4 regions of the Exiguobacterium sp. s150 genome follow, and region 3 is predicted to be linked to each of the others. Evidence: riboswitches for the same ligand, from Rfam matches in the RefSeq annotation. Region 3 holds a riboswitch; each other region holds the start of a gene.
What was found. A riboswitch is a leader RNA that binds a small molecule or an ion and turns the genes downstream of it on or off. The one in region 3 is predicted to bind thiamine pyrophosphate.

Region 1 (7,498 bases), on a different contig from region 3:
TCTGAATTCTCGCATAACGAACAGTTTATCCGACGGTTCGAACGAGAAGCCCACGCGGCAACTAGCCTCAACCATCCGAACATCGTCGCCATCTATGACGTCGGGGATGAGCAAGACATCTATTATATCGTCATGGAACATGTCGATGGGATGACGCTCAAACAATACTTGCAAGAAGAATACATATCTGTCGAAGAGGCGTTACGCATCATGGGACAGATTTGTGATGCAATTGACCACGCCCATGCGAACCGAATCATCCATCGCGACATCAAACCGCAAAACATGATGATCGACCAAAACGGGAACGTGAAAGTGACCGACTTCGGAATCGCCGTCGCCATGTCGAACGCGACGCTCACGCATACGATGTCGGTGCTCGGCTCGGTCCATTACTTCTCACCAGAGCAGGCACGTGGAAAGTTCGCCGACGAGAAATCGGATATTTATTCGCTCGGTGCCGTGTTGTACGAACTCGTGACCGGACGTGTTCCGTTCATCGGAGAGACACCGGTCGCCGTCGCACTTCAGCATCTGCAAGACGACCCGATTCGACCGATGGACTTGAACCCGAAAATTCCGCAAGCGCTCGAGAACTGTATCATGCAGGCGCTCGCGAAATCGCCTGGCGCACGACACACGTCGGTCGCCTCATTCAAGAAAGACTGCATGACTTCTCTCGATCCGGCGCGCGCGAACGAGCCGAAACGAGTGAATGCGGAACAAGATGCGTTCGACCAGACGCTGGTCATGGCACCGGTCGTCGCGGAAGAGACGACGCCACCGAGCGAGCAGCCGTCAAAACCGGTCGCACCGGTCGAACCGAAACCGGACGCCAAGAAGCCGAAGAAACGCAAATGGTGGCTCTGGTTATTGCTCGCGCTGTTACTCATCGGCGGTGGAATCGGGGCGTATGTCGTCGCAGACGAGATGTCACGGTCCGTCGTACCTGACGTCGTCGGAATGACTGAAGACGAGGCGACGACAGAACTCGAGGCTTCGGGCTTCGTCGTCGATGTGACGGAACGGGCTAGTGACAACATCGAAGCTGGTAACGTCATTTCACAAAATCCACCGGCCGGACGGAAGCCAAAACGCGGTACGACGGTCACGCTCGTCGTCTCGGCAGGGAAAGAGACGGTCCGGATGCCGGACGTCGAAGGGTTGTCCCAGTCGGCGGCAGAGCGAACGTTAAAAGACTTGGACTTCACGGATATCGACATCCAAAAAGAAGCTTCGGAGACGGTCGATAACGGAGATGTCATCTCACAATCGCTCGCTCCGGGCGAAGAAGTCGTCCCGTCAGAAGTGACGGTCACGCTCGTCGTGTCGACGGGCAGCAATAAAATCGAACTTGCCAACTTGGCCGGTTACACGTTCGAAGAAGCGACGACGTACGCCGAACAAAACAACTTGAAAATCGTCAAGCGTGACGAGTATTCGACGAGCGTACCTTCGAACCAAATCATCCGCCAGCTGCCGACAGCAGGCACGGCCGTTGACCCAGGTACGGAATTGACGGTCATCGTCTCGCTCGGTGTCGAACCGACGGATGCGTCCATCGAACGAGAAGTGAGCGTTGAGATTGAACCACCGGCAGAAGGCGAGACGCCTGAGCCCGTCGAGGTCGTCATTCGGACGGTCGATGCGCGTGGCGAGATTGAAGTGCTCCGTGATAAGATAACGGAGACGACGACATACTCCTATACGCTCGTCATCGCGCCTGACGAAGTCGGGACGGCGACGATTGAAGTCGATGGGGAAGTCGTTCGGACCGACACGGTCACGTACGCCCAAGCGAAGGATGCACAATAACAAAGAGGTGGCGTGCGCGTCACCTCTTTTTCTAGGAGGAAACAGGATGAAAGGAACGATCATTCGCCTACAAGGCGGTTTTTACGATGTCATGACAGAAACAAAGCAAGAGATTCGCTGTCGTGCACGCGGAAATTTCCGTAATCGCAACATCTCGCCGGTCGTCGGAGACGATGTTGAGATTCAAGATCAAAAAGACGGGACCGGCTACATTTTAGCCGTTGACGAGCGGTCGAACCACCTCGTCCGACCACCGATCGCCAATATCGATCAAGCGTTCTTACTGTTCTCGGTGAAGGAACCGGCTTTCTCGTATCACTTGCTCGATCGTTTTCTCGTCTTGATTGAATCGAAACAGATTCATCCGATCATCGTGTTGACGAAGATGGACCTGCTGAATGAGGATGAGATGGAAGCAATTGAACAGGCGGCTTCGCTCTATCGGTCGATTGGCTATGACGTCATCGAGACGTCGACAGAGAGAGGGTCTGGGGTCGAGGCGATACGGGACTTGTTCGAGGCGAAGACGAGCGTGTTCGCGGGTCAGACCGGTGTCGGGAAGAGTTCACTGTTGAACGCCGTCGCGCCTGAACTTGAGCTTGCGACCGGGAAAATCTCGAAGTCGCTCGGCCGCGGGAAGCATACGACGCGTCATGTCACGCTAATTCAACTCGGCGGTGGTCTCGTCGCCGACACGCCTGGCTTCTCAAGCCTCGAGTTCCCACAAGAGCTCGAAGCGGAAGAGTTGCGTTGGTGCTTCCCCGAGTTCGTCGAACGACATGACGACTGCAAGTTCCGGGGCTGTGCCCACGTGAACGAGCCGGGCTGTGCCGTCAAGGCGGCCGTCGAATCGGGCGAAATCGCTTCCACTCGTTACGACAACTATGTTACGTTTATGGAAGAGATTAACGATAGACAACGGAGGTACTGAACTGATGATTAAAATTGCACCATCGATTTTAGCGGCGGACTTCGCCAACCTAGAAGCAGAAGTGAAAGCGGTCGAGACGGCCGGGGCCGATTATATCCATTTTGACGTCATGGACGGACAGTTCGTCCCGAACATCTCGATTGGCTTGCCTGTCCTTTCGAGCTTACGTCAAAAGACCGACATGGTATTGGACGTCCACTTGATGATTGACCAGCCGGAACGGTTCGTCGATGATTTCATTAAAGCGGGAGCGGACATCGTCACGATCCACGTCGAGGCGACGAATCACGTACATCGCGTCTTGCAACAAATCAAGGCGGCCGGGGCGAAAAGTGGGGTCGTCTTGAACCCGCATACGCCAATCAGTACGATTGAGCATGTCGTCCAAGACGTCGACATGGTGCTTCTTATGACCGTGAACCCGGGCTTTGGGGGGCAGGCGTTCATCGAGTCGGTCGTTCCGAAAATCGCGGCACTCCGCGAGATGCGTCAAGCACGTGGGCTCGACTTTGAAATCGAGATTGATGGCGGCGTGAACGCGACGACGGCGAAACTGTGCATCGACGCAGGGGCTGACGTCCTCGTTGCGGGCTCGGCGATTTACAACGAACCGGACTATAAAGCAGCAATCGATGGCATTCGCAACGCATCTCGTGTATAATCGAGGATAGAACAACAAATATTGTCGCAAGGGGTGTCACATCTGTGGCTGAGAGGCATGCGCTAACCCTTTGAACCTGTTCCGTTCACACGGACGTAGGGATGTGGCGAAAATGCACGTTGCGAATCCAAGCAGCATGGCGTTTACGTCATGCTGCTTTTTGTCGTTCTTTACGATAAAGGGGGAAATGGAAAATGAAACAAAAATTAACACTACAGGCGCTGATTGAGATTTCACTCTTCTCGGCGCTCGCCTTGATCTTTGATTTGCTCATGCCGTATCGGATGCCGCAAGGTGGGTCGATCACACTCGTCATGTTGCCGATTTTCGTGATGGCGTATCGCCATGGATTAAAAGGCGGTCTCGCGACCGGCGCGCTCGTCGGGACGCTCCAACTGCTGTTCGGCGCCTACATCTTCACGCCGGTCCAATTTTTAGTCGACTACACGTTCGCGTATGGCCTCGTCGGGATGGCGGGCGTCTTCGCCGGACAAGTGAAACGGGCCGCCAAAGACGGTTCGAAAAAGACGCTCGTCCTCTATTTGGTGCTCGGGGCGCTCCTCGGTTCGCTCCTCCGTTACGCCGCGCACGTCCTGTCGGGAATCGTCTTCTTCGCCCAATATGCGGAAGGGCCGGTCGTCGCCTATTCGCTCGGCTATAACATGACGTATATGCTCCCGTCCTTCTTGATTGCGACGATCGTGCTCGTGCTCTTGTTCACGACGGCGCCGCGCTTCGCGACGCTCGCCACGCGGGACGTCCGCTAATGCGTGTCTTGATTGTGGCGGCTAGTCCGTCACCCGTTCCGTCTCTTCCCGACGACGTCGATTACGTCATCGCTGTCGACGGGGGTTACGCGACGCTCCTCGCCCAAGGGATCGAACCGAACCTCGTCGTCGGCGACTTCGATTCGTTCACGGGAGTCGTACCGGATGAGGCGTTACGCTATCCGTCTGAAAAAGACGTGACCGACCTCGAGATCGCCCTCGAGGCGGCACGCGGGCATGGGGCTGACGAGATGCTCGTCTACGGGGCGCTCGGAGGCAGGCTCGACATGACGCTCGGGAACATCGGGTTGCTCGAGGCTTACCCGGAGATGTGTCTTTATGCCGACGGCCAAATCGTCTCTCTCGCACGGGAGGGCCGACACGCGCTTGCGCGGCGTGACGACCATTATTTGTCGCTTATTCCATGGAAGCGGGCGAACGTCACGATCCGTGGCGTCAAATACCCGCTCGACCGTCACGACGTCGTCAGCCACGAGGCGTTGACGATTTCAAACGAGTGGGACGCAAAAACGGCAGAACTCGTCGTACATGACGGTATGGTCCTCGTCTTGTACGTCAAAAAATAAGCATAAAAAAATCCCATCGGCGCATGCCGCTGGGATTTGTTTCGTTCGTGTATAAGATTATACGCGTTCAACGAGACCTGATTTAAGAGCGCGAGCTGAAACCCAAACGCGTTTCGGTTTACCGTCAACGAGAATACGAACTTTTTGTACGTTTACACCCCAAGTACGTTTCGTCTTGTTGAGTGCGTGCGAACGGTTGTTACCTGACTTAGGTGATTTACCTGTTACGTAGCATTTACGTGCCATGCGTTTCCCCTCCTTTTTTATGTGGGTTCGTCCTAATAGACACTCGTTTATATTAGCACGGGTTTTTTCCCGATGCAACTAGAAAATAATAGTATGACAAGAAAAAAACTTGACATTACTGGTAAGGATTTTAATAATGGATGAGGGTTACGACCACAATTGACCGAGTTTAGGAGCAGGTCCTTTAAATAACGAGGTAGATATTGTAGAATGTAGTGAAGGAATCATTCCGAATGAAGGAGGCTACTCCATATGGCAATTGATATGAAGACAACATATGGCAATATTGACATTACGAACGACGTCGTGGCAACACTCGCGGGTGGCGCGGCGATGGAATGTTTCGGAGTCGTCGGCATGGCGTCTCAAGCTCAATTGAAAGACGGAATCGCGGAACTATTGAAACGTGAGAACTACGCGCGCGGTGTCGTCGTACGACAAGATGGTGATGATGTACATATCGACATGCACATTATTGTCAGCTACGGTACGAAAGTGTCAGAAGTGGCATATAACGTGCAAAGTCGCGTGAAGTACACGCTCGGTGAAACGTTAGGATTAAACGTTTCGTCAGTAAACATATTCGTCCAAGGCGTTCGGCTGACGAATGACTGACGGAAACGGAGGAGGATTTGGTGTGGGTTTAAAACGTCTAGATGGATTGGTGCTCGCGAACATGATTGCAAACGGAGCAGCCAACTTAAGTCAAAATGCGGATTACGTGGATTCGCTTAACGTTTTCCCGGTCCCAGACGGGGATACAGGAACGAACATGAACTTGACGATGACGTCAGGAGCGAAGGAAGTCGCGGCACTCAACACGGAGAACACGGCCGACGTGTCGGCGAAATTTGCGCGCGGGTTATTGATGGGGGCGCGTGGGAACTCAGGCGTCATCTTAAGTCAATTATTCCGTGGATTCGGCAAGTCGATTGAAGGCAAGTCAGAACTCTCGACTCTCGATTTCGCAGAGGCGCTCAAACGCGGTGTCGATACGGCGTATAAAGCGGTCATGAAACCGGTTGAAGGAACGATTTTGACGGTCGCCCGTGAAGCGGCAGACGAGGCACTCGTCGCGGCCGAGTCGACAAGTGACTTCAACGAGTTGATGGAGCGAATCGTCGCCGAGGCGAAAGCGTCGCTCGATCGCACACCGGACTTGCTTCCGGTATTGAAAGAAGTCGGCGTCGTCGACTCTGGTGGACAAGGGTTACTCGTCATCTATGAAGGGTTCCTTGCCACGCTCGAAGGGAAAGAACTTGAAAAACCGCACACACCAGTCATGGACGCGCTCATCGAAGCCGAACATCACGCCCATGCGGCCCAAGGATTCATGTCGACCGAAGACATCGAATTTGGTTACTGCACGGAAATCATGGTTCGTTTCCAAGATGAGAAGTTGAAAGACGCACCGTTCAATGAAGATGCGTTCCGGAACGAACTGTCTGAACTCGGAGACTCGCTCCTCGTCGTCGCCGACGAAGAATTGCTCAAAGTTCACGTCCACGTCGAGACGCCAGGAGACGTCATCACGAAAGGACAACGTTTCGGCGAGCTCGTCGCGGTCAAAATCGAGAACATGCGTCAACAGCATTCGACGATTCTCGAAGAAGAGCACGGCGCGAACCAACACGGTGTCCAACCGACTCCAGTAGCGACAGCTCCGAAACCAAAAGCGCCATACGCAATCGTCACGGTTGCGATGGGTGAAGGCGTCAGCGACTTGTTCCGCTCACTCGGAGCAGCACACGTCATCGAAGGCGGGCAGACGATGAACCCATCGACGGAAGATATCGTCAAGGCAGTCGAAGCGGCGAACGCCGAGCACGTCTTCATCTTCCCGAACAACTCAAACATCATCATGGCAGCGGAGCAAGCAGCTTCGGTCGCCCCATGCGGTGTCTCGGTCATCCCGACGAAGACGGTCCCACAAGGACTCGCAGCGGCAATCGCCTTCAATCCAGAGGCGGACGTCGAGACGAACGAGTCAGGCATGAAATCGGCGGCAAGTGCGGTCAAGTCTGGCCAAGTGACGTACGCCGTCCGTGATACGAGTATCGACGGTGTCGAGATTCGGAAAGACGACCATATGGCCATTGCCGAGAAGAAGATCGTCGCCTCGTCGGCTTCGAGTCTCGAAGCGGCAAAACAACTCGTCGACGCGCTCATCGATGCAGACGATGAGATTATCACGATTTTAACAGGAGAAGGTTCATCGGCTGAAGACGTCGCGGAACTGTCGGCTTATATCGAATCGAAGAACGATGAGATTGAAATCGAAGTTCATGACGGGAAGCAACCGCTCTACTCCTATATTTTTAGTGTGGAATAAGCTGTATCTCGGCCCTACCTTCTGTATAATGAAGGTAGGGTTTTTTGAAAGGGGGAAATGCGATGAAATATCGCAGTGTGTTTGATATCATCGGTCCGGTCATGGTCGGACCGTCCAGTTCGCATACGGCCGGCGCCGCGCGTATCGGTCTCATGGCTG
Region 2 (7,498 bases), on a different contig from region 3:
GGCGTCATCCCGAGCAACTCGAGGATGGTCGGGGCGAAGTCGAGTTGACCGCCGCTCGCTTGCATCACCTCGCCACGCGCGAGCCCGGCCGGTTTGATATAGAGCGGTACTGCCCGGTCGAGCGTAAAGACCTCGGTGACGGATATGGCCCCTTCTTTCTCGGCCATCTCGTCGCCGGGGGCGGTCAACCCGTTGTCGTGGTCGCCGTAAAACACAACGAGCGTGTCGTCCCACATGCCGTTCGCCTTCAACGCGTCGACCATCGACCCGACGGCCGTATCGACATAGTGGACGGTGTGATAATAGTTTTGGAGGAGCGGGTCGTCATAGCCGGACAAGTCGAGCCGTTTCTCGCGGTCCGGGATGTCATACGGCGTATGGCTCGTCAAGGCGACGACGAACGAATAGAATGGCTGCTCGAGCGTCTCCATGAAACGGACGGACTCCGTCAAGAAGTCTTGGTCGTTGAGCGCCATGCCGATCACTTCACCGTCTGGGTAGTCCTCTGCGGAGAAGAAGTGATTGAAACCGATGTTTTCGTAAAAGTTATCCCGATTCCAGAACGTCTTATCAAACGCATGCATCGCCGCCGTGTCGTAACCGGCCGCTTTCAATCGTTTAGGCAAGGCGTCGAACGTGTGGTCGGCGTACTGGGTGTAGACAGATCCCGACTTGACCGGGTAGAGCGACGTGTTGACGGTGAACTCCGCATCCGACGTCCGGCCCTCATGTGTCTGGTGATAGACGTTCGGGAAATAAAGCATCTCGTCGCGGAGCGCGTTCAAACTTGGTGTCACGTCTTGACCGTTGATGACTTGGCCAATCACAGACGCTTGAAACGACTCGAGTTGGACGACGATGACGTTCGTGTCGGACGAGGCGCTCACGGTCGCGGAAGACAAGGCGGCGACGTTGGATTGGTCGACGTCGGTCACCGCCGTCCCGAGTCCAGCCCCGTCACGGAGGCCACGCGCGGCGTCTAAGCCGTGATAACCCCAAAATCCGTATTTATAGTACTCACGCATGTTCGAGATGGCCGTCCGGTCGTCCGGTGGATAATTGACAATAAGCGGAACGCTATACAGCATAAGTCCGGCTAACAAACCGAGACCAGCCGCACGAAGTCCTCTCGTCTCTCGAACGGGGTGCCGTTTTCGATACATCACGATTGCCCCAAAAACGAGTAAGTCGGCGAAAAAGAGGAAATCGGTCGCCTGAATCAACGTCAAGAATCCACCGCCGACGTCACCCATCTGGCCGGCATCTGACAAGAGCGCGACCGACAAGACGTTTCCGAAATAGCGGTAATACCAAGCGTCCGAGATGAGCAAGGTGCTATGTAAAAATAGCGAGGCGAGGAGGATCCATCTGCGAACGTTCGGTCGAACGAGTAATGCCCAGCTCGTCATCATGAGGATCATGCCGACGTTGACGAGGAAGAAGTGGAATGTGAATGCACTCGTCGTCAGCACGCTGAATAAATAGAGCTTGAGGAGCGAGAGAATCAAGTAAGTCCAATAATCGAGATATTTCATGCGTTGCCTCCAAGAAAACCAAGTTGGTTAAGTGTTCCTGTTTTCAAGTGGCCAAAAACATCACGGTGTACAAAAAAAGTGAGGCGCGTCGCCTCACTTGATTAAAAACGAGTCCCGAAGTTCGATGATCGTGCCTTCCGGGGCTTTTAATTTGCTTAAATAGCCGTCGACGACGAAGTAGATGTTGCCGCCCTGTTTCGGTAAGAACGGTACATCGAGCGCCTCGAGCCGTCGCACTTCTGTTTCGAGGTCGTCTACGTACAGAGCGAAATGGACAGGGCCGGCCACGTGTTTCGAATAGGGGGTCAACGTCTCGTCGACTTTTGCCGTCTGGAGCTCGATGTAAAAGTCGCCGAGCTTGAGCCAGCTATTGAACGCCCGTGTATGAAAGTCAGGCGATTCCTGAACGAGTTCGAATCCAAGCGCTTCATAGAATCGTTTAGACGCCTCATAGTCGGGCGTTTGGATGCAGAGATGGTGGATTTGTTTCATCGTATCACTCCTTTCTTTTAGTTTAGCGAATCCATATTGGAAACGGAACTTTTCATGGGCAAAGGGCGTATAGGATACCGGGGAGGCGAAAGGATGGATACGGAAGTGTTAACGATTCAACCGGTTGATAACACGAACCGGGACGTCGTCATCGGCTTGACCGTCGCTGCGGAGCAGTCCCGCTTCATCGAAACGAATGCGGAATCGCTTCGCGAGATGGAAGTCGACGTCAAATACGCGTGGCAGTGCTATGCGCTTTGTCTCGACGAACGACCGGTCGGCTTCATGATGATTGGGGCGGAGAACAAAATCGACCGCTACGTGTGGCTCGACCGTTTTATGATGGATGCGCATGAGCAAGGACGGGGGCTTGGATCACGTTTTCTACAGTTGGCGCTCATCTTCATTCAAGACCGATTCGACGTGGATGACATCGTCCTCAGTTTACACGCGGCAAATGAACCGGCGAAGCGGTTTTATCAGCGAGGTGGATTCGTCGATAGCGGCCGCATCGACGAATGGAACGGAGAAGCGATTTGGGTGTATCACGTCAAACAGGGACAACCGTCATGAGGCGGTCGTCCCTGTTTTCGTTGTGGTCGCTTTAACCGAATTCCCGGCCATGAAGAAACAGATGATGGCGATGAAGCCGAAGAGAGGGATGAACCAATTTTGCACCAACAGATCCATGACGGTCGGTTCCTCAGGCCAAACGCCTGTAGCGACCAAGGCGTGCCAACGCGTATACGCCGCGATGCGCTCTAACGTAAATAACAGGGCGGTGATTACAAGAGCAGTCGCTCCAATCACCCCTGACTGTAATCGAGTCAATACGGTCACTCCTTTCGAATGATATACCCTTATTTTACCATTCGTTTGAACGAAAAGGAGAGGCCAAATGAATCAATTATTGCTTGAGAGCAGGCCGCAACTGTTTGACGCGAGCGAGCACAATCCAGCCGAGTAAGGCGCCGGTCACGCTCGAGGCGAGGAAGGCCGGGAAAAAGAAGAACGCGCCGAACTCAGTCCCCATCAAGATTTTCGCGTAAGGCACAGCGATGAGCGAGGCGATGACGCCCGTTCCAATCACTTCACCGAGTGCGGCGAAGGCGACGCGGTTCGTCTTCATATAGAAGATTCCGGCGAGAATTGCACCAATCATGCCGCCAGGGAACGCGAGTAGGGAACCGGTTCCTGTCATGACCCGAACCAGTCCGGTCACGAAGGCGACAAGGACGGCACCGAGCGGGCCGACGGTGACCGCCGCGATGACGTTCACCATATGTTGGATTGGGAAAGCCCGGGCGACTCCGGTCGGAATCGAGATGAACAATGAGCCGATAATCGCGATGGCGACGAGCATCGCCATCCAAGTGAGTTGTTGAATACGCATGGATCAGTCTCCCTTCAAAATGAAAACGCCACTTCTCCAAAAGGAAAAGTGGCGTGGAACAGACGAATCCCATGCCACTTCCCTACGCTGGTATGAGCCAGATCAGGTTCAAAGGGTCCGGCGTTTGCCGTCTCAGCCCGAAGGCTCCCCTAGTGGTCGTTTATTCGTTTAAGTATAACATAGTGTCATCATAAGCGTTCGATGGTTCATTCGTTCTTCTCGAGCAGATGTTTGTAATCGATTTCGTTCCAGAACAATGGCGCGATGGACTCGGGCCCTTTAAAGATTTCCCCGTCTCGGTCGTAGACGATGGCATACCCGCTCTTGACCTCAAACACAATCAAATCCGCGGTCACTTCGGTCACGCCGTCCCCGGCGATGATGATATCCTTGAGCGGCTCGCGGGCGATTGATACGCCCCATTCGTCGAGCTCGACGATGAGTGCGGACGTGTAGGCGTGACGATCGTAAATCGATTGAAACGCATCTTGTGTCAACGTGACGTCTTCCGGTGGGGCGCTCGTCCCATATTTCCGTTTCTCGACCTCCTCGACGAACTGTAAGAACGACGTTTCTTGCCAGAAGAGCGGGGCAATCGCTTCCGTCCCGTTCGCAATCAACCCGTCCTCGCCTTCAAACACCGTGGCGTACGTTCCATCGTCGAGTTGGAACGGATAGACGTCTGCATAAGTGTGGTGGATGCCGTTACCAGCGATGACGACCCGTTCGAACGTCTCACGATACGGCGTGAGTCCGTTCGCCTTGAGGGTTTCAAGTAATTTTTCGGCGACTTCATGTTGGTCAAAAACGTCCTTGAAGTCCTCCCGAGTCCATTCGGTCATGATTTCTGGCGCAGGTTCGTTCGAATCCGCTGGAATGACCGGCTTTTCGATTGGATCGGTACAGCCTGCAAGTAACAGTAGGCCCAACCCGAATATAAATAAACGTGTCACATTGCACCCCTTTGATTATACAAATTTTACCTATTCATAAAGAAGCGTAGCATGGATGGAAACGGATGAGAACCTATACACGTTTTCGTTGTGGTGTAGTAGGGCGTGATCCTGTCAGGTTAACTGAACAGAATCTGTACGACTGAACAGGGAACTGTCGGATTTTGGCGAACTGTTAAAGCAAACGAGCTATGAAGGAGCGAGTACGATGCCAAAACGAAAATTTGCCAACCGACGGGATTGGGAGCGGATTCTTGAACACCGCTATGCCCAGATGGACGTCCATGACGAACATTTCTCAGGGACGGTCGCCTTGTTTCAAATCGATGCGGTCCGGGCCCCGCAGTATAAGCAACATAACGGAGAGGAATTCATCGTGGCCGACGCCGGCTTTGCGTGGCTCCAATATTTCCCGGACAATGAACCGTTTGGGGTGACGGTCATGTTTGATGACACGGGTCACATCGTCCAGTGGTACATCGATATCGTCCAATCGATTGGCAAAGAGGACGGAATCCCCTATATGGACGACTTGTTGCTCGACATTTTAGTCTTCCCGAACGGGGACATCGTCCGAAAAGACGAAGATGAATTCGAGGAAGCGCGGTTGACGGGCGAATTGACACCGGAGCTCGTCGTCACCGGCTGGCGTGACTTCGAACAGACGCTCGACCGTATCGAGCGCCGTGACTTCGTCTACTTTGACCTTGCACAAGGGCATTACGAGACATTGAAGCAAATGCTTTGAACGTGCGGCTTCCTTTGATACAGTGAAAGAAAAGCGCAGGGGGATGAACCATGAAACAGATTGACATCGATACGTGGCCACGAAAGAAGCATTACGAGTTTTTCAAGGCGTTCGCCGCCCCACATTTTAACGTGACGGCGACGCTCGACGTCACAAAATTACATACGCATGCGAAGACGACCGGACAATCGTTTTTCAAGCTGTTCTTATACGGGGTGGTCAAGACGGCGAACACGATTCCGGAATTTCGATACCGCATGCGCGGAGAGACCGTCGTCGAACATGACGTCGTCCATCCGTCGTTCACCGTCATGATGGACGGGGACGTCTTCAATTTTTGTACCGTCTCGTTCAAAGAGTCGTTCCCTGCGTTTATGGACACCGTCGCGTCGCGAATGGAGGAGGCGAAGCGAAACGTCTACGTCGGAGACGAGGAGTCGGATGATTTACTCTTTATCACGAGTGTGCCGTGGGTATCGTTCACGAGTATCAGCCATCCGATCAACGACGAGAAGCACGATAGCGTCCCACGCATCGCCTGGGGAAAGTTCACGGCAACGGGTGACCGAATGATGATTCCACTCTCCGTCCAAGCCCACCATGCCCTCGTCGACGGCGTGCACGTCGGCCGATTTTACGAAGCGCTACAGGCGTGGCTCAACGACTTGAGCGATTTACAAGTGCCGATCCGCGTCGAAGAGGAAGGACTCGACGAAGCGATTCGCCTTCGTGAGAACGGGGAACTCGAACGTGCCAAACAACTGCTCCTCATGTTGCTGCGCCAAGATGAGAAGAACCCTCGCCTGCACGCGCACTGTGCGTGGTGCTATGACGCACTCGGGGAAGAGCGACAAGCCGTTCCGCATTACGAACGGGCGATTCGCCTCGGCCTCACCGGAGACGAGTTACGGGAGACATACATCGGGCTCGGCAGTACGTACCGGGCACTCGGACGTTACGACGATGCCGAAGAGTTGTTCACGAAAGCGATTGAACAGTTCCCAGACATCGCGGCGCTCAAAGTGTTCCAAGCAATGACCCGTTACAACCTCGGACGTCACAGTGAAGCGACCGGCACGTTGCTCGAACTGCTCGCAAACCCGAATCCGGATGACAGCATCAAACGGTATCGTCGCGCCATCGCGTTTTATGCGCGTAACTTGGACGAGACGTATGATTAAGGAGGATCGAATGATCACGCTACAACCAATCACAGAACAAAACTGGTACACGTGTTGTCAGCTCACGTTGAGTGACGCGCAACAAGCGTATATGGAACCGAACGCGATCTCACTGCTACAGGCGATGTATGAGCCGACGCTGCGAGCGCGCGCGATTTATGAGGACGAGACGATGGTCGGGTTTCTTATGTACAACACCGTGCTCGAAGAATTGGGCGCGCGCTGGGTGTATCGCATCATGATTGACCACGCGCACCAAGGGAAAGGCATTGGCCGTCAGGCGACCGAACTCATGCTCGATGAAATGGGGCAGTTCGGCACCGAACCGATTGTTGTCGGCTATCATCCGGACAATACGGGTGCGCATCGATTATACGAAAGCTTGGGCTTCGTCGATGAAGGCGATCGCTTCGGGCGGGAGATGGCGGTCATTCGCCGCGCGTGACAAGACGAGGCAACTCGTCTTTTTTTTGAGACAAAATGATTGACCCATCAAATTTGTCATGTTATATTTATCTTGAATTAAAGATAATGAAATTTAAAGTATTGTTTTCTCTCAGCAGAGGAGGGGAACACATGGAACAACGGCAAACGTTAAAAGCCATCACGGTGTTGCTTCGGGCCTCGCAATCGATTCAAGACGTGGTCAAGCACGAAGTCGCCGAGTACGGGCTGAACCCGACCGAATTCTCGGTGCTCGAACTGTTGTATCATAAAGGCGATCAACCGATTCAAACGATCGGCAAAAAAGTGTTATTGACGAGCGGGAGCATGACGTACATCGTCGACCGGCTCGAAGCGAAAGGATACTTGATTCGCAAAGCATGTCCGAGCGACCGGCGCGTTACGTATGCGGCGCTAACTGATGAAGGTGACGCCCTCATGTCGCGCATCTTTCCAGCTCATGAACAACGGATGGACGATCTGTTCGACGGACTCGATTTAGCAGACACGATTACTCAATTGAAGACGATTGGCAAACGCGCCGAAGCGTCAAAAAATTTTAATTAATTATCTCGAAATCAAGATTTTGAAGGAGCGATTACGATGAATCATGTAAAAGGAATCCACCACGTGACGGCGATTACGAGTAGCGCCGAGAAGAACTATGACTTCTTTACGAACGTCCTTGGAATGCGTCTCGTTAAAAAGACGGTCAACCAAGACGACATCCAGACGTATCACTTATTTTTCGC
Region 3 (7,498 bases):
GAGCGGGAAGATGAAAGACGTCTCGACGACGCCGCTCGACAAATCGGTCAAAGACTTCTTTGCTGAAGATTGGTGGGAAGACATGCTCCGAATGGGCGAAGAAGACGACTTGATTTACACCGGTGCGATGATTGGCACGTACGAGGAAGAAATGGAACTCGTCGATGAAGAGTTGATTAGACGAGGCGAATTCCCGATGCTGTTTTTCGGTCGTAAGTTATTGGCAAGCGGTGGAGAAATCGGTTTACATGGCTATAACCATCAATCCCTCGTCACGGCTGATGAGCCGATTGACCCGACGTATGGCTATATCCCGTGGAAAGATAAAGACGAGATGAAGCGGTCGCTTCTTCAAGCCGAGTCCGTGTTCGCGAACTATTTCCCGGCTGAGACGCTCAAATCGTACGTCCCACCGTCGAACGCCTTGAATCGGACCGGCGTCGATGCGATCGCTGAAGCGTTACCTGAACTGCGCACAATCGCGTCGCTTTATACCGGGGAACCAGAGAACGGGGATTTCGTGCAAGAGTTCGAGTTCGATGAGACACACCCTCACGTCTACCACTTTCCACGTGTATCGAGCGATTACGGGGAAGAGCGCGGTTCGATTTTCCAGATGGTCGACGCGATTGCCAATTTTGGCGTCTTCTCGCACTTCATTCACCCAGATGACGTTATCGACCCCGACCGGGCACTTGGACGTGACTGGGACACGATGTTCGCCAGTCTGAAAAAAATCAATGACGACGTGAATACAAACTATCCGCACCTGCAGTCGTATACCCAGCATTACGCGACGGAAAAGCTCATCACCTACCAAGCGGCGGACGTGAACATCTCGTTTGATGACGGGACTGTCTACTTGTCAGGCGAAGGGCTCGTCAATCCGTCGCATTTCACGGTCCGGCTCAAGTCCGGACAATCGCTTGAGACAGGTACGTTCGACTTTGGGACGGTCGAACAAATGGAAGCGGATCGCCCGCTCTACTTGGTCACATTGACGGCGGCGAACGCTCAGATTGCCATCGAAGGAGGCACACCATGAAGATTGGACTCGTGTTAGAAGGGAGTTATCCGTACGTGAGCGGAGGGGTGTCGAGTTGGACCCAGACGCTGATTGAAGAGATGCCGGATGTGGAGTTTCAAATCATCTCCATCCAACCGACCGTGAAGCGTCCCGAGGACATGAAGTATGTGTTGCCGGAAAATGTGTCTGGAATCACGCATCTCTATTTGAACGAGTCCGGTGTGAAGGGGAAAGGACGGATGAAACTCGCGCCTGAGGAAGAGCGGAAGCTGTCGGATTGGCTGATGTTGAAGAGTCCGAATCGACAAGCGCTCGGGATTATCGGGACGCGAGTCCCCTCGAGTGAGGCGTTTTTCGCCAGTGAGTTTTTCTGGCACAACGTCAAGACCGCCTATTCTGAAGAGATGAACGGTGGATCTTTCATCGACTACTTTTGGATGTGGCAAAGCATGTACATGCCGGTGCTTCGCGTGTTGCATCAGCCGCTCCCCGACGTCGATCTCGTCCATTCCGTGTCGACCGGTTACGCCGGGATGGTCGCCTCCTATATGAAAGAGACACAAGGCATCCCGTTCATATTAACCGAGCATGGCATTTATTCCCGTGAGCGCGAAGAAGAGATTCTTCAGTCCTACTGGATTCCGGCTCCGTACAAGCCGCGCTGGGTCCGTTTCTTCCACCACTTGTCACGCGAGGCTTACAATGCGGCCGATGAGATTATTACGCTGTTTGAACGGAATCGTGAATATCAGGAATGGATTGGGGCACCGAGCGAAAAGACGAAGATTATCGCCAACGGCATCGCCGATCGCCACATCCGTCCGGTCATCGAGCCGGTCGAGCACGACGTGTTTCAAATCGGGGCCATCGTCCGTGTCGTACCGATTAAAGATTTAAAGACGATGATTTATGGGGCGAAGATTTTACAAGAACGGCGCCGTCTCTTTAAACTGACGATTATGGGCCCGCTCGATGAGGACGAAGAATATGCCGAGGAATGTCGGTTGTTGATTGAACAGAGCGGTCTGACGGATTATGTCGAACTTGTCGGGAAAGTGAATGTGCAGGAATGGTTACCGACGTTCGATTTGTTGCTACTGACGAGCATCTCGGAAGGGCAGCCGCTAGCCGTCCTAGAAGGGATGGCTGCCGGTATTCCATGGGTGGCGACGGACGTCGGTGCCTGTTCGGAACTTTTATACGGTCGCTCGGACGACCCGTTCGGTCCAGCCGGGTTCATCGTGCCGCCTGTCCACCCGGAAGCACTCGCCGATAAAATCGAGTGGATGATAGATTATCCGCGTGAACGGATGCGCTTCGGCAAGAACGGCCGCGAACGCGTCCGTCAATATTATCGGTTGCAACAGTTCGTCGACCGGTACAAAGCAATCTATGAAGCGAGGAGGGAACAGTATGGCGGGCATCGGGTTTAAGTTACAGAAGTTGTTTCAAGAAGACTACTATTCATCCCGACTGAAGGCGTACACGTTCTCCGGTCTCGTCACCTCAGGACCTTGGCTCATCGTCATTTTGGTCGTCGGGACGATTCAATGGCTGGCGTTTCAAATGCCGATGCTCTCACTCGAGGAACGGACGCTGTTTATGTTGTCGGTATCTTATGCGTTCATCTTCTCGCAAATCTTGTTCAGTTTCCAACAGCTCGTCGTCACGCGCTACGTCGCCGATTTGTTTTACGAGAAGAAAGCACACGATATTTTTCCCGTCTTTACCGGAATGCTGAAAGTGACGATGCTCGCAGCAATCATCATGTACAGCATCTTTTGGATGATTTCACCGCTCGATTTTTTGTATAAGCTCGTCTTGTTCGTCTTGTTCATGACGATTAACGTCATTTGGGTCATGTTCTTATTTTTGAGCGCTGCCAAGTTTTATCAGGCGATCGCGTACAGCTTTTTACTCGGCGGTTTTATCGCGATTGGCGGTGTGTTCTTGATTAGCCGCATCCTAGTGGACCCGACGAGCTTGGAGCTGTTGCTCGGCTTCACGGTCGGGATGCTCGTCACGCTGTTCGGCTTATTCTTTGCGATGCTACGGACGTTCCCGCTCCGCTATGCGACGAACGAGTTTTCCTATTTCCGCTATTTTGATCTCTACCCCGATTTGTTCGCCATCGGCGTCTTGTACGTTCTTGGCATTTGGGTGACGAACTTCATCATTTGGTTCGGGGAGGGGCGGACCGTCGTCGCGGAATCGTTCGTGTTCAACCCGTACTATGACACGGCCGTATTCTGGTCTTACTTGACGATTGTCCCGACCCAACTCTTGTTCGTCGTCGCCGTCGAGACACGCTTTTATGAACGGTATCGCACGTTCTACGGCCTCATCAACTACGGGGGCGCTTTGCATCAAATCGATAAGGCGAAACAGACGATGACGACCGTCCTGAAGAACGAATTGATTCGTCTCGGACGAAGCCAAGGGGTCGTCACGTTGTTCGCCATTCTCATGGCGGGTGTGTTCGTCGGCTGGATTGGCGTACCGGAAGAAGTCGGTCAAATCTTTCGGATGACGACGCTCGCCGCTTTCGCGAACGCGATGATTCTCGTCTTGACGCTACTCCTTCTCTATTTTGAGGACCGGCGCGGGGCACTATTCGTTAACTTGTCATTTTTCACAGGCAACGCACTCTTCACCCTGGCGCTGCTACCGCTCGGCATCGATTGGTACGGCGTCGGGTTTGCCGTCAGTACGACCATCACGTTCTTTATCGCCGGTTTGCGCTTGATGTATTTCATGGGAAAAGTCGACTATTACGTGTTCGCGTCCTCGAATCGACGCAAGCTCGGAATCGAGCGCTTCTCACAGATGGGAACGGCATTGAATCGTCGCTTCTCGCGTTGAAGGGTTCCTATTTCAGCGAAAGATTGATATGATGTGTCCGAAGACGACCGAATTTCATAATGTTTGCCACTAGGGGAGTCGCATGACGCGGCTGAGATGGACGAGGTCCAGACCCTTTGAACCTGATCTAGTTCACGCTAGCGGAGGGAAGTGGGCGAAACGACTTTTCTCACGCTATATGTCCGACGCCGCTTCCGTTATGGGAGGCGGCGTTTTTTCATACAAAAGGAGGAGTTCATCATGACGTTCACCCAACACATCCGACAAGAAGCGGATACTTTGTTCCAAGCGAGTTTTGACCACCCGTTCGTCCGATCACTCGGCGAAGGGACGCTCGACGAGGCGAAGTTTCGCCACTATGTTCTGCAAGACTCATACTATCTGAACCAATTTTCGAAAGTGCAGGCGAGAGGGGCAATCGTGGCGCAAGATATGGAACTGTCGAGCCGTTTTTTGACACACGCGCTCCACACGATCGAGGCGGAACACGCGTTACATCGTGAGTTCTTCACGATGCTTGATGTGACCGAGGAAGAGCGACGTATGTTCGAGCCGGCGCCGACCGCATATGCGTACGCGATGCACATGCAACAAGCCGGACCGACGCTCGGGGACGTACTCGCAGCGATTTTACCGTGCTACTGGGTATACTACGAGATTGGCGAACGATTGAAAGATGCAAAGCCGGAGCATCCGATCTATACGGCTTGGATTGCGACGTATGGGTCGGAATGGTTCCGCGAACTCGTCGAAGAACAGATTGAACGACTCAATCTGTTGGCCGAGCAAGCGACAGAAGCCGAACGCAAACGTTACCGTCAGTTGTTCTTGAAGAGCTGTTATTACGAAGTGGCGTTTTGGCAGATGGCCTGGACGCTCGAGACGTGGGACGTTCCGGTGGAGGTGAGCCGATGAAGCGTGATTTGTGGGATAAGGTACGGGCCGAGCGGCCGCTCATCCATAACGTTACGAACATCGTCGTCGCCAACTTCTCGGCGAACGGATTGCTCGCGATCGGTGCGTCACCGGTCATGGCGTCCGCTGTCGAGGAAGTAGCGGAAATGGCGACGGTGAGCGATGCGCTCGTGTTGAATATCGGCACGCTCGATGCGACGACGGAAAGGACGATGATTCGAGCGGGACAAGCGGCGAACGCTGCAGGACGTCCTATCGTCTTCGATCCGGTCGGTGTCGGTGCGACGGCGTTTCGACGTCAAGTGGCGACTGCAATCCTCGAGCAGGTTCAGGTGACGGTTATCCGGGGGAACGCCGGTGAGATGGCGACATTGATTGACCGGACGGCGCACGCGCGCGGGGTCGACGCGGGAGAAGCGTTGCAAGACGTGACAGACGTCGCGCGCGAGGCGGCCAAACGGTATCGCTGTGTCGTCGCGATGACCGGAGAGACGGATGTCGTCAGCGACGGGGACGTGACGATTGAAATCAAAGGAGGAACCGAAACGATGACGCGGACGACCGGGACCGGCTGTCTGCTCAGCGCGGTCGTCGGCGCGTTTCTTGCGGTTGAGGCTGACGCGATGACCGCGACATCGACGGCGCTCGCCGGATACGCCCGTTGCGGGGAACTCGCGACCGCACGTGCCGAGGGATCGGGCGATTTCCCAATTCATTTCTTGAACGAGCTTGGGAAGATGACCGCGGTCGAACTGCCGAGCGACCGGATTGAGGTGGTGTCATGAAGCGCGCACAAGTGTTGACGATTGCCGGATCTGATTCGGGCGGCGGCGCCGGCATTCAAGCCGATTTGAAGACGTTTCAAGAGCTCGGTGTATTCGGGACGAGCGTCTTGACGGCAGTCACGGCGCAAAACACACGTGGTGTGCATGGCGTCGAAGCGGTATCGGCTGAATTGCTCGCGCAACAACTCGATGCGATCGGCTCCGATTTTTCAATCGAGGCGTGCAAGACCGGGATGTTGTTCGATGCGAGTCGAATCGAGACCGTCGCTTCCGGCGTGAAGCGGCATGCGTTCAAACAGCTCGTCGTCGACCCGGTCATGATCGCAAAAGGGGGGGCGTCTTTGCTTCAAGACACGGCTGTCGAGGCGCTCAAGACGGCGTTGTTGCCGCTCGCGACCGTCGTCACGCCGAACGTGCCGGAAGCAGAAGTGTTGACGGGTTTGACGATTCGCTCATTCCAAGACCGTCTTGAAGCGGCGGAACGAATCTTGGCGCTCGGTGCGAAGGCCGTCGTCTTAAAAGGCGGTCATCTCGAGGGTGAACGTGCCGAAGATCTCGTCTTGACGGCGTCAGAGGCCTTCCTCGTCTCGGCACCGCGTATCGACACGCTTGACACGCACGGCACTGGCTGTACGTTCTCGGCGGCGCTCACGGCCGAGCTCGCCAAAGGCCGTCCGATGATTGAGGCAACCGTGACGGCAAAGCGGTTCATCCAAAGCGCCATCACGTATGGACTCGAGATCGGAACCGGGCACGGACCGACGAACCATTGGGCGTACGGGATGCACGGAGAGGAGGGTGTCACGCTTGAAACGATCACGACGAGCCGAGCTCGCTGAACAGCTAGAGCTGTACTTCATCTGTGGAACGACGAACACAAAAGACATCTTCCGGACGGTCGAGACGGCACTTCAATGTGGCGTCACATGTTTTCAATTTCGCGAAAAAGGAAATGAGGCACTGTATGGAGATCAAAAAGAAGCGGTGGCCCGGACGTTGCTTCGACTTTGTCGCGCGTACGGCGTCCCGTTTATCGTGAACGATGATGTCGAGCTGGCGATGAAGCTCGACGCGGACGGGGTCCATGTCGGGCAAGAAGATGCGTCGGCCCGTCGCGTCAGACAGATGATTGGGGCGGACAAATGGCTCGGTGTCTCCGTCCATTCGCTCGAAGAAGCGACGACGGCGATGGTGCATGCGGACTATGTCGGCATCGGCCCCATCTTTCCGACGGACTCAAAAGCGGACGCCGGGGAAGTGAACGGGACGACGCTCATCCGTCAAGTGCGGGCGGCGTACCGAGAGCTCCCGATTGTGGGGATTGGGGGCATTCGGCCTGAACATGTCGAGTTGATTCGACGTGACGGGGCCGACGGGGTCGCCATCATCTCGGCCATCGCTTCGGCGCCGGACGTGGCAGCAGCCACCCGACGTTTCAAGTGTCTCTGAATTCGATTCGAGGAGGAAGACAGATGAACGTATTTGTAATTGGTGCGAACGGACAGATTGGAAAACAGCTCGTCGAACGCTTACAGGAGGAAGGCAAGCATGAGGTGACGGCGATGGTACGGAAAGACGAACAACTCGAAGATTTTAAAAACAAAGGCTATCAAGCCGTACTCGGTGACCTTGAAGGCGACGTCGCGAACTTGGCAGACGCCATCGACGGTGCCGACGTCGTCGTATTCGCAGCAGGTTCTGGCGGACATACGGGTGCCGATAAGACGCTCTTGATCGATTTAGACGGGGCAGCGAAAAGTATCGAAGCTTCAAAACAACAAGGTGTGAAACAGTTCGTCATGGTGAGCGCGTTGAAGGCGGAAGACCGCTCGGCATGGCCGGATGAGATGAAACCGTATTACGTGGCGAAACATCACGCGGATCGTCTGCTCGAGGAGAGCGGATTGAC
Region 4 (7,498 bases), on a different contig from region 3:
ATTTTCAGAAATAGGACTAGAGACGTCCGGTCTAGGGAATAGTCTTTTGACATCACAGGAGAGAGTGGAGGCTATTTAATGGAGAACGTGAACGCGACATGTTGGATTCGAGTCAGAAATACGCTTGGGGAAGGGCCGTGTTGGGACGCTGAGTTGAAGCGATTCTACTGGGTCGACATCGAAGGGCACACGCTCTGGTGGTACGATGAGAAAGAAGATGAGCTCTCTTCAGCCGATATGGGCCAACAGATCGGCTTCGCCGTTCCGAAAGTGACGGACGGTGTCATCGTCGGATTGAAGGACGGTATCTATGAATGGGACGAGTCTTCAAAACAACTCGACAAGCTCGTCGAACTCGATGATGCGGACGGCGTGCTTCGATTCAACGACGGCAAGGCCGACCCGTACGGACGAATCTTTGCGGGAACGCTCCATTTGGAAGACGAGGAGAATGAGGCCACACTCTATCGGTTGGACCGCGACGGCACGACCGAAGAGATGCTCACAGGTCTGACCTTATCAAATGGTCTGACGTGGTCACCGGACCACAAATGGTTTTATCATATCGACACGCCGACCGAGACGGTTCGACGTTATCCGTACGACTTGTCGTCCGGTACGTTTGGGGAAGGGGAGGTCGTCGTCGAATTTAAGGATGAGGACGGCTTCCCTGACGGCATGACCTCGGACGAAGAGGGTCATTTATGGATCGCCCACTTCGCCGGCGGTCGCGTCTCGCGCTGGAACCCCGAGACGGGCGAGAAAGTGCTCGAAGTCATGGTGCCGGCGCCGAACGTGACGTCATGCTGTTTCATCGGGGACGACTTGAAGCAACTCGCCATCACGACCGCGCGTGAAGGGTTGGATGACGAGGCGCTCGAAACGTATCCGGATGCCGGGTCGGTGTTTAAAATCGATACGGAAGTGAAAGGGATGCCACTTTATCGTTTCGGACGTTAAGGAGGGAGAATCATGGTGAAACGCATGCTCGTTCGCGTAGGAATCGGTCTCGCGCTCGCGGCGGTGGCGCGAGTCGGGGTGAAGAAATACCTCGACGACCGCGAGACGAACGATCATTCTTACCTCGAACCGAAATGGGACGAGACGCCGAGCGTCGACGCGGACAAAGATGAGGATGAGGTCGGCTTGACGCAGCTCGATTCGATCTATCGGGCCGAGTGGCAGGCGAACGCTTATCCACGCTCAGAGGCGGAACGGAAAGCACTCGAAGAATAGCCATGCCTGAAACACGCTCCTTGCGAGCGTGTTTTTTTGTTGACAAGATGGTCAATCCCGTTCATTATCTAAAAAGTAATGATTACTATTTGGGGGCTGTTAATGATGAAACGAATTCCAATCACCGTGTTGTCAGGCTATCTTGGGAGCGGCAAGACGACGTTAATGAACCATATTTTAAACAATCGCACCGGCAAGAAGTATGCCGTCATCGTCAATGATATGAGCGAATTGAATATCGATGAGCGTTTAATCGAACAAAGTGGATTTTCGCGGACCGATGAGAAGCTAGTCGAGCTGTCGAACGGTTGCATCTGTTGCACGCTCCGTGAAGACCTCCTCGAGGCGGTCCAAGAACTCACGAACGACCGTGAACTTGACGGGATCATCATCGAGTCGTCCGGAATCTCGGAACCGATTCCCGTGGCCCAGACGTTCACGTATGCCGATGACGCGCTCGGCATCGACTTGACGAGCCGTGTCTATATCGATGCGATGGTGACCGTCGTCGACGCTTACCGGTTCTTGAAAGATTTCAACTCCGGCGAGTCGCTTCATGAGCGGAAACAAGCAATCGATGAGACGGATGTCCGTGAAGTCGTCGACCTGCTCGTCGACCAGGTCGAGTTCGCCGATATCATCGTCTTGAACAAAGCCGACCGGGTGTCGGAGGCCGAACTGAACGAGATGGCCGGTCTGCTGAAGACGCTCAACCCGTCTGCAAAACTATTGACGTCGGTTCATTCGAACGTCGACTTGACCGAACTGCTCGACGTCAAGCTGTTCGATTTCGAGCAGGCGATGCATTCGGCCGGCTGGATCCAAGAGCTTGAGGCGGAAGAACATACGCCGGAGACCGAAGAGTACGGCATCAGCTCGTTCGTCTATCGTCGCCGTCGTCCGTTCCACCCAGCGCGACTTCATGCGTGGATTGAGCAGTTCCCTGAGGAAATCGTGCGGGCAAAAGGATTTTTATGGATTGCTTCGCGTAACGACCTCGCCTGCTTGTTCTCGCAGGCCGGATACGCCTCGACGCTCGAGCACGCCGGGCGGTGGCTCGCGACGCTTCCGGAAGAGGAGCGCCGGCTTATGTTCGCGGCAGAACCGGAGCTCGCTGAAGACTATATCGAGCCTTACGGCGACCGCCAAACCGAGCTCGTTTTAATTGGACAGCGAATGGACCGTGCGCGTGTCGAATCGATGCTTGATACTTGCCTGTTGACTGACGAAGAGATGGCGCTCGATTGGACGATGCTCGAAGACACGCTTCCAGGGAATGGCGTTGTCACTTTCTCATAAACCGTTTACAAATCGAAATTGGTCGTCTATACTGTTCCTTGCATGAACAAACCGCATACATTGGACTACACTAGGGGTGCTTCGGCTGAGATGTGAGCATGGCTCCGATCCCTTATGACTCGATCCGGGTAATACCGGCGTGAGGAAGTGTGGCACTTTTTCTGATGGACTTTAATTGGACGAGTGGCCGCATTCTCATGGATGCGGCTTTTTTCGTGCATACAGATAAAGGGGGAACAGAACATGAACAACCAATGTGGAACGAGCCCGATTGTCGGGTTCCGCTTTACACTCAGCCCGATGACGTCCGATTTCGTGAGCGTCATCAAAGGCGCACTGAAGGAGACGGACTTACAGAACGTCTGGCGCCATACCGATGACGTCTCGACGATCATCCGGGGACGGAGTGAGCACGTATTCGATGTGGCCAAGGCCGTCTTATCTCATGCGACGAAGTCGGGGGTGCACGTCTCGATGAGCGGGACGTTCTCGGTCGGCTGCCCTGGCGACACGACGGGGGACAACTTGCTCGACGTGACGAACGAGCCGGCGAACGGTTCGGTCGAAAACCAATACGTCTCATCCCAGTTCGCACTCTATCCGCTCGGGGACGAAACGTATATGGACATCATCTATGAAGAAATCGACTTTGCAAAAGCGCGCGGTGTGTTCAATGACTCGATGCATTACGCCTCCGGCATCCATGGCGACATCGAGCCGGTATTCTCGTTTTACGAGGCGACGTTCGACCGGGTGCGTGCGAAGACGAGCCACGTCGTCATGACGGTCACGTTCAGTGTGAACAGTCCGTCACACGAGGGACAAAACAATGCTTAAGTCGTGGAAGTTAAAAGAGATCGTCTTGTTGTCGATTTTATCGGTCGTCTTCGCCGTCGTCTATTTGGCGTTCGTCCACGTCGGAAATTTGTGGGCTGGGCTGATTGGGCCAATCGCCTATGAATGGATTTTCGGGATTTGGTTCATCGTCTCGATTATCGCCGCCTATATCATCCGTAAGCCCGGTGCCGCCTTTTTGTCGGAAGTGCTCGCGGCGACGATTGAGATGATGATTGGGAACGCAATCGGGCCACGCATCATTCTCGTCGGGATCATTCAAGGACTCGGAGCCGAAGCGGCGTTCGCCGTCACCGGGTATAAACGATATGACCTGTGGGTGCTCATGCTCGCTGGCTTCGGTGCGGCCGTGACGAGTTTCGCCTATACATACGTCATGGGCGGCCTCGCGGCACTCAGCCCGACGTACGTGGCGACGATGTTCGCCCTGCGCGCCACGAGCGGGATGCTCATCGCAGGGCTCGGTGGAAAGATTTTGAGCGACTTGTTGCTCAGGACGGGTGCGCTCGAAGGCTACGCGCTCGCACGTCAAGGACGCGCCCATGGTTGAGGCGGAGCAGTTGACGTTTCGTTATCCCGGCAAGTCGACCGACGTATTGGCAGACGTCACGCTCACGCTCCGGGATGGGCGGACACTCATCAGCGGGTCGAGCGGGTCGGGGAAATCGACACTGTTCGCCATGATGAACCGGCTCTATCCGGACAACTGTGACGGCATCGTGACCGGAAGGCTCGACTTGTTCGACCGGCCTTATGACACGTACGCGGCCGGCGAGGTGAATCGTCGGGTCGGCACCGTGTTCCAAGACCCCGACAGTCAGTTCGTCATGCAGACGGTCGAGGAAGAGCTGATCTTTACGCTCGAAAACTTTCACGTCCCCCGCGAGGAGATGATGGGGCGCGTCGAGATGATGTTACGGACGTTGCGGCTCGACGATTATCGACATCGCTACATCCATGACTTGTCTGGTGGCGAGAAGCAGCAAATCGCCGTCGCCTGTGCACTGATTGGCCGTCCGGAATGGCTCCTCCTTGATGAACCGCTCGCCCATCTCGACCCGGAGACCGCGGCTCGGTTCGTCCGTTGGCTCGACGGCGTCGCCCGTAGCGTCAACGTCGTCGTCATCGAACATCGCCCGTACGTGTGGGGCGATTTCTTCGACCGGCAAGTCGAACTTATGGAGGGGCGAATCGTCTACGATGGACCGTTCGAGATGCGCCCCGACTATACGTTCGCACCGATTACGAGCGAAAAAGGGGAACACAATTTATTTCACATACCGAATTTAAAACGAAAAGAATTCGAACTCGCAGCGAGTGACTTGACCGTCGCCGAGGGAGAGGTCGTCGCCATCCTCGGTCGTAACGGGAGCGGCAAATCGACATGGCTCAGGAGTCTCGCCCGGAACCATCGCGACGTCGGGCTCGTCCCGCAATCGCCGGCACACCTGTTCGTCACGAGCGAGGTGGCGCACGAGCTCGCGTACGGACACGATCACCCGATTGAAGACGTGTTGACGCGGCTCGGTCTCGAGCGATTACATGACGCCCATCCGCTCTCGCTCAGTCACGGACAAAAGCGCCGACTCGCGATTGGCGTGATGTTGCTCTCTGGGAAACGACTCATCGCGTTCGATGAACCGACCGCCGGACAAGACGAGGCGTCGCTCGGTGCGCTTTATGACTTGATGGAAGAACGGGCACGTGACGGTCAGGCCGTGCTGTTCGTGACGCACGACCTCAACTTCGCCCGGGCTGCGAATACGTATTATTTGATGCACGACGGGAAGTTGAACGGTCCGTATGACGCATCGCTTTGGGAGCAGCCGGAACTCCTTCAGGCTCATGGGTTATGGATGGAGGGGATGGGATGACGTTTCATGAGATGAACCCGACGCTCAAGTTTTTGACCGTGACGTGCCTCATGTTCGGTCTCGCCTTCATGTACAACCCATGGACCCCGCTGCTCGTCTTTACCGGCACGCTCCTCCTGCAAACACTGTTCGCCGACGTGAGCTGGCGGCGGTGGGGACTGTTCATGATCCCGTTTCTATTGACCGCGATCGGGACACTCTGGACGACGCTCGTCTTCGGAAGAGAGGCGGGTGGGGCGGTCGTGTTCACGCTGTTCGGCAACGACGTGACGGAAGAGAACGTGCGCCTTGCCGTGACGCTCGCCTTGCGCGTCTTGGCGTTCACGGCACTCTCACTGTTGTTTACGCTGACGACGGACCCGAAGCGTTTCGTCTACAGCTTGATGCAACAAGGCAAGCTATCACCGAAGATCGCCTATAGCGTCTTCGTCGGATTTCGGTTCTTTCCGATTTTAAAGAGCGAACTGATCCAGCTCTATGAGACGCACGCGCTCCGGGGCGTCCGGCTCGAGACGCGACTCGACCACGTCCGACATGTCCCGAAGCTATTGATTCCGCTCCTGGCCGGTTCGATCCGCCAAGCCGAACGGATCGCCTTCTCGATGGAGGCGCGCGGGTTCACGGGGGAACGCCGCAGCACGTACGAGGTCGTCCCCGTCACGCGGAACGATTTCGTCTTGGCCGCATGTTTAGTCCTCTTGTTCGTCGTGAGTATGTGGGTGGGGATCCGTTAAAAAAAACAGGACGACTCACTCGGAGTCGTCCTGTTTCGTTTCTTTGACGATACGGAACTTCGGTTTGATTGATTCGTTGTTGAACGGCTCGAGCACGGTGTTCTCGTTGGCCATTCGAATCTGTTGCGGTTCACCTTTGGCGGTCGTCCCGATACAGAACATGTTCGCCTCGTGGTCGGCGAAGAGCGTCTTATACGCGGTCGCGTGATGCATGAGCCGACCGGGCGATCCCCAGCCGACGATGACCATGCCCCTGCTCTGTTCGACCTCGTCGAGCGTCTCCTCGACGTAATGGAAGTTCGTCTCGTCGAGTTGAGACTCGACGTAAGGCAGATTGTCGTTTATGGCGAGCGTCGGGACGAGACTGATGACGCGCACTTCCCGAATCGGTTTGTCGAGATGGTTGCGCATGAGCATGTAAGCCCGTTGCGTCGTCGTCCCGGACAAGAACGCGTCACTCATTCGAGGGGAATAGATGATGACGGCGCAAATCACGCCATCGACGACATCGGTGAACTCATAGGAGCGCATATAGCGTTTCGTCTTGTCGTCATTGAAGACCGACTTGACTCGAATCGTCACTTCCTCGATTTGTGTATTCATATCGTTTCCTCACTTCAACTAAAGATCAACGGTCACGTCAGACTCGCGAACCATTCCAAGTAACGAATTGCGTAGCGTGCGACTTGCTGCTTCGTCGACTTCGCGTCACCGGGAAGGAGCGTGACTTCGTCTTGATACTGTTCATAGTAGGACATGACGTTGTCTACGTACTGTTCGCTGCGATTATACTCGAAGATGGCCGAACGGATCGATTCGGTCGAATCGGTCGATCGGCCGCCGTGTTCACTCAAGTAATACGCGGCCGCATGGGCCGAATCGATTAAGCTGTGTGGGTCGGCTTGTCCGTCATTGTTTCCGTCACGGCCGAGCCCGCCGTATTGCTCAATCAACGTCAAATCCGTCAAGTCGACCTCGTCCTCAGGGACGTCGCCTTTTTGGTCGTCCGTGTCATATTGCCAACCGAGCCAAGTCCGGGGCATGAACTGGAACGGACCGATCGCACCGACCGATGACCGCATCGAGGCACTGTTTGAAAAAATCGTCTCGACGCGATGGACGGCGGCGAGTAGGCGCCAATCGACGTCATACGTGTCCGCGGCGTCTTCATACACCGAGACATGATCCGACGGGACACCGTGATCTCCATAGTAGGCCCGGTAAAGGGCGTTGTTCACTTTGTCATCTTGACCGAACCAGCCGATTGCGACGAGGAACAACACTGTCACAAGCATGATACTGGTCAGTCGCAGCATCAATCGTTTCAAGATACCGCCTCCTAGCTTTCTAGACAATACCCGAATAGTGTAGCATATAGCTAACAGGAAGGACAGGAGTGGATATCGATGCTCGAACGAATCGTCTTTACCGTCATTCTCGCCTACTTATTGATCATTCAGCTGTTCAACGCCCGATTGATGAAATCGATGATCACGTCGC

Region 1: it holds a riboswitch for thiamine pyrophosphate, as region 3 does, so the genes downstream of both, thiT (energy-coupled thiamine transporter ThiT) here and tenA (thiaminase II) in region 3, are expected to answer to the same signal.
Region 2: it holds a riboswitch for thiamine pyrophosphate, as region 3 does, so the genes downstream of both, thiW (energy coupling factor transporter S component ThiW) here and tenA (thiaminase II) in region 3, are expected to answer to the same signal.
Region 4: it holds a riboswitch for thiamine pyrophosphate, as region 3 does, so the genes downstream of both, KNP76_RS12025 (Ykof family thiamine-binding protein) here and tenA (thiaminase II) in region 3, are expected to answer to the same signal.

Annotation. Positions count from the first base shown of each region.
Region 1 covers NZ_JACSMC010000001.1:196,208-203,705, reverse strand. Annotated here, with positions in the region: gene pknB (Stk1 family PASTA domain-containing Ser/Thr kinase) at 1-1,815, shown strand, start outside; gene rsgA (ribosome small subunit-dependent GTPase A) at 1,862-2,746, shown strand; gene rpe (ribulose-phosphate 3-epimerase) at 2,751-3,407, shown strand; TPP riboswitch at 3,427-3,526, shown strand; gene thiT (energy-coupled thiamine transporter ThiT) at 3,602-4,174, shown strand; gene KNP76_RS01060 (thiamine diphosphokinase) at 4,174-4,761, shown strand; gene rpmB (50S ribosomal protein L28) at 4,819-5,007, opposite strand; gene KNP76_RS01050 (Asp23/Gls24 family envelope stress response protein) at 5,260-5,622, shown strand; gene KNP76_RS01045 (DAK2 domain-containing protein) at 5,645-7,339, shown strand; gene sdaAB (L-serine ammonia-lyase, iron-sulfur-dependent subunit beta) at 7,402-7,498, shown strand, end outside.
Region 2 covers NZ_JACSMC010000021.1:20,064-27,561, forward strand. Annotated here, with positions in the region: gene KNP76_RS10660 (LTA synthase family protein) at 1-1,535, opposite strand, end outside; gene KNP76_RS10665 (VOC family protein) at 1,629-2,027, opposite strand; gene KNP76_RS10670 (GNAT family N-acetyltransferase) at 2,121-2,600, shown strand; gene KNP76_RS10675 (hypothetical protein) at 2,595-2,867, opposite strand; gene thiW (energy coupling factor transporter S component ThiW) at 2,935-3,420, opposite strand; TPP riboswitch at 3,483-3,581, opposite strand; gene KNP76_RS10685 (hypothetical protein) at 3,627-4,349, opposite strand; gene KNP76_RS10690 (ribonuclease FAU-1 family protein) at 4,582-5,121, shown strand; gene KNP76_RS10695 (tetratricopeptide repeat protein) at 5,172-6,302, shown strand; gene KNP76_RS10700 (GNAT family N-acetyltransferase) at 6,313-6,747, shown strand; gene KNP76_RS10705 (MarR family winged helix-turn-helix transcriptional regulator) at 6,879-7,313, shown strand; gene KNP76_RS10710 (ring-cleaving dioxygenase) at 7,350-7,498, shown strand, end outside.
Region 3 covers NZ_JACSMC010000032.1:8,314-15,811, forward strand. Annotated here, with positions in the region: gene KNP76_RS12920 (DUF2194 domain-containing protein) at 1-1,045, shown strand, start outside; gene pelF (GT4 family glycosyltransferase PelF) at 1,042-2,460, shown strand; gene pelG (exopolysaccharide Pel transporter PelG) at 2,441-3,889, shown strand; TPP riboswitch at 3,951-4,055, shown strand; gene tenA (thiaminase II) at 4,130-4,804, shown strand; gene thiM (hydroxyethylthiazole kinase) at 4,801-5,589, shown strand; gene thiD (bifunctional hydroxymethylpyrimidine kinase/phosphomethylpyrimidine kinase) at 5,586-6,428, shown strand; gene thiE (thiamine phosphate synthase) at 6,397-7,038, shown strand; gene KNP76_RS12955 (SDR family oxidoreductase) at 7,062-7,498, shown strand, end outside.
Region 4 covers NZ_JACSMC010000027.1:19,876-27,373, forward strand. Annotated here, with positions in the region: gene KNP76_RS12010 (SMP-30/gluconolactonase/LRE family protein) at 79-960, shown strand; gene KNP76_RS12015 (hypothetical protein) at 973-1,236, shown strand; gene KNP76_RS12020 (GTP-binding protein) at 1,342-2,535, shown strand; TPP riboswitch at 2,598-2,698, shown strand; gene KNP76_RS12025 (Ykof family thiamine-binding protein) at 2,779-3,372, shown strand; gene KNP76_RS12030 (ECF transporter S component) at 3,365-3,940, shown strand; gene KNP76_RS12035 (ABC transporter ATP-binding protein) at 3,951-5,264, shown strand; gene KNP76_RS12040 (energy-coupling factor transporter transmembrane component T family protein) at 5,261-5,998, shown strand; gene KNP76_RS12045 (DUF1643 domain-containing protein) at 6,014-6,601, opposite strand; gene KNP76_RS12050 (lytic transglycosylase domain-containing protein) at 6,634-7,326, opposite strand; gene KNP76_RS12055 (CPBP family intramembrane glutamic endopeptidase) at 7,405-7,498, shown strand, end outside.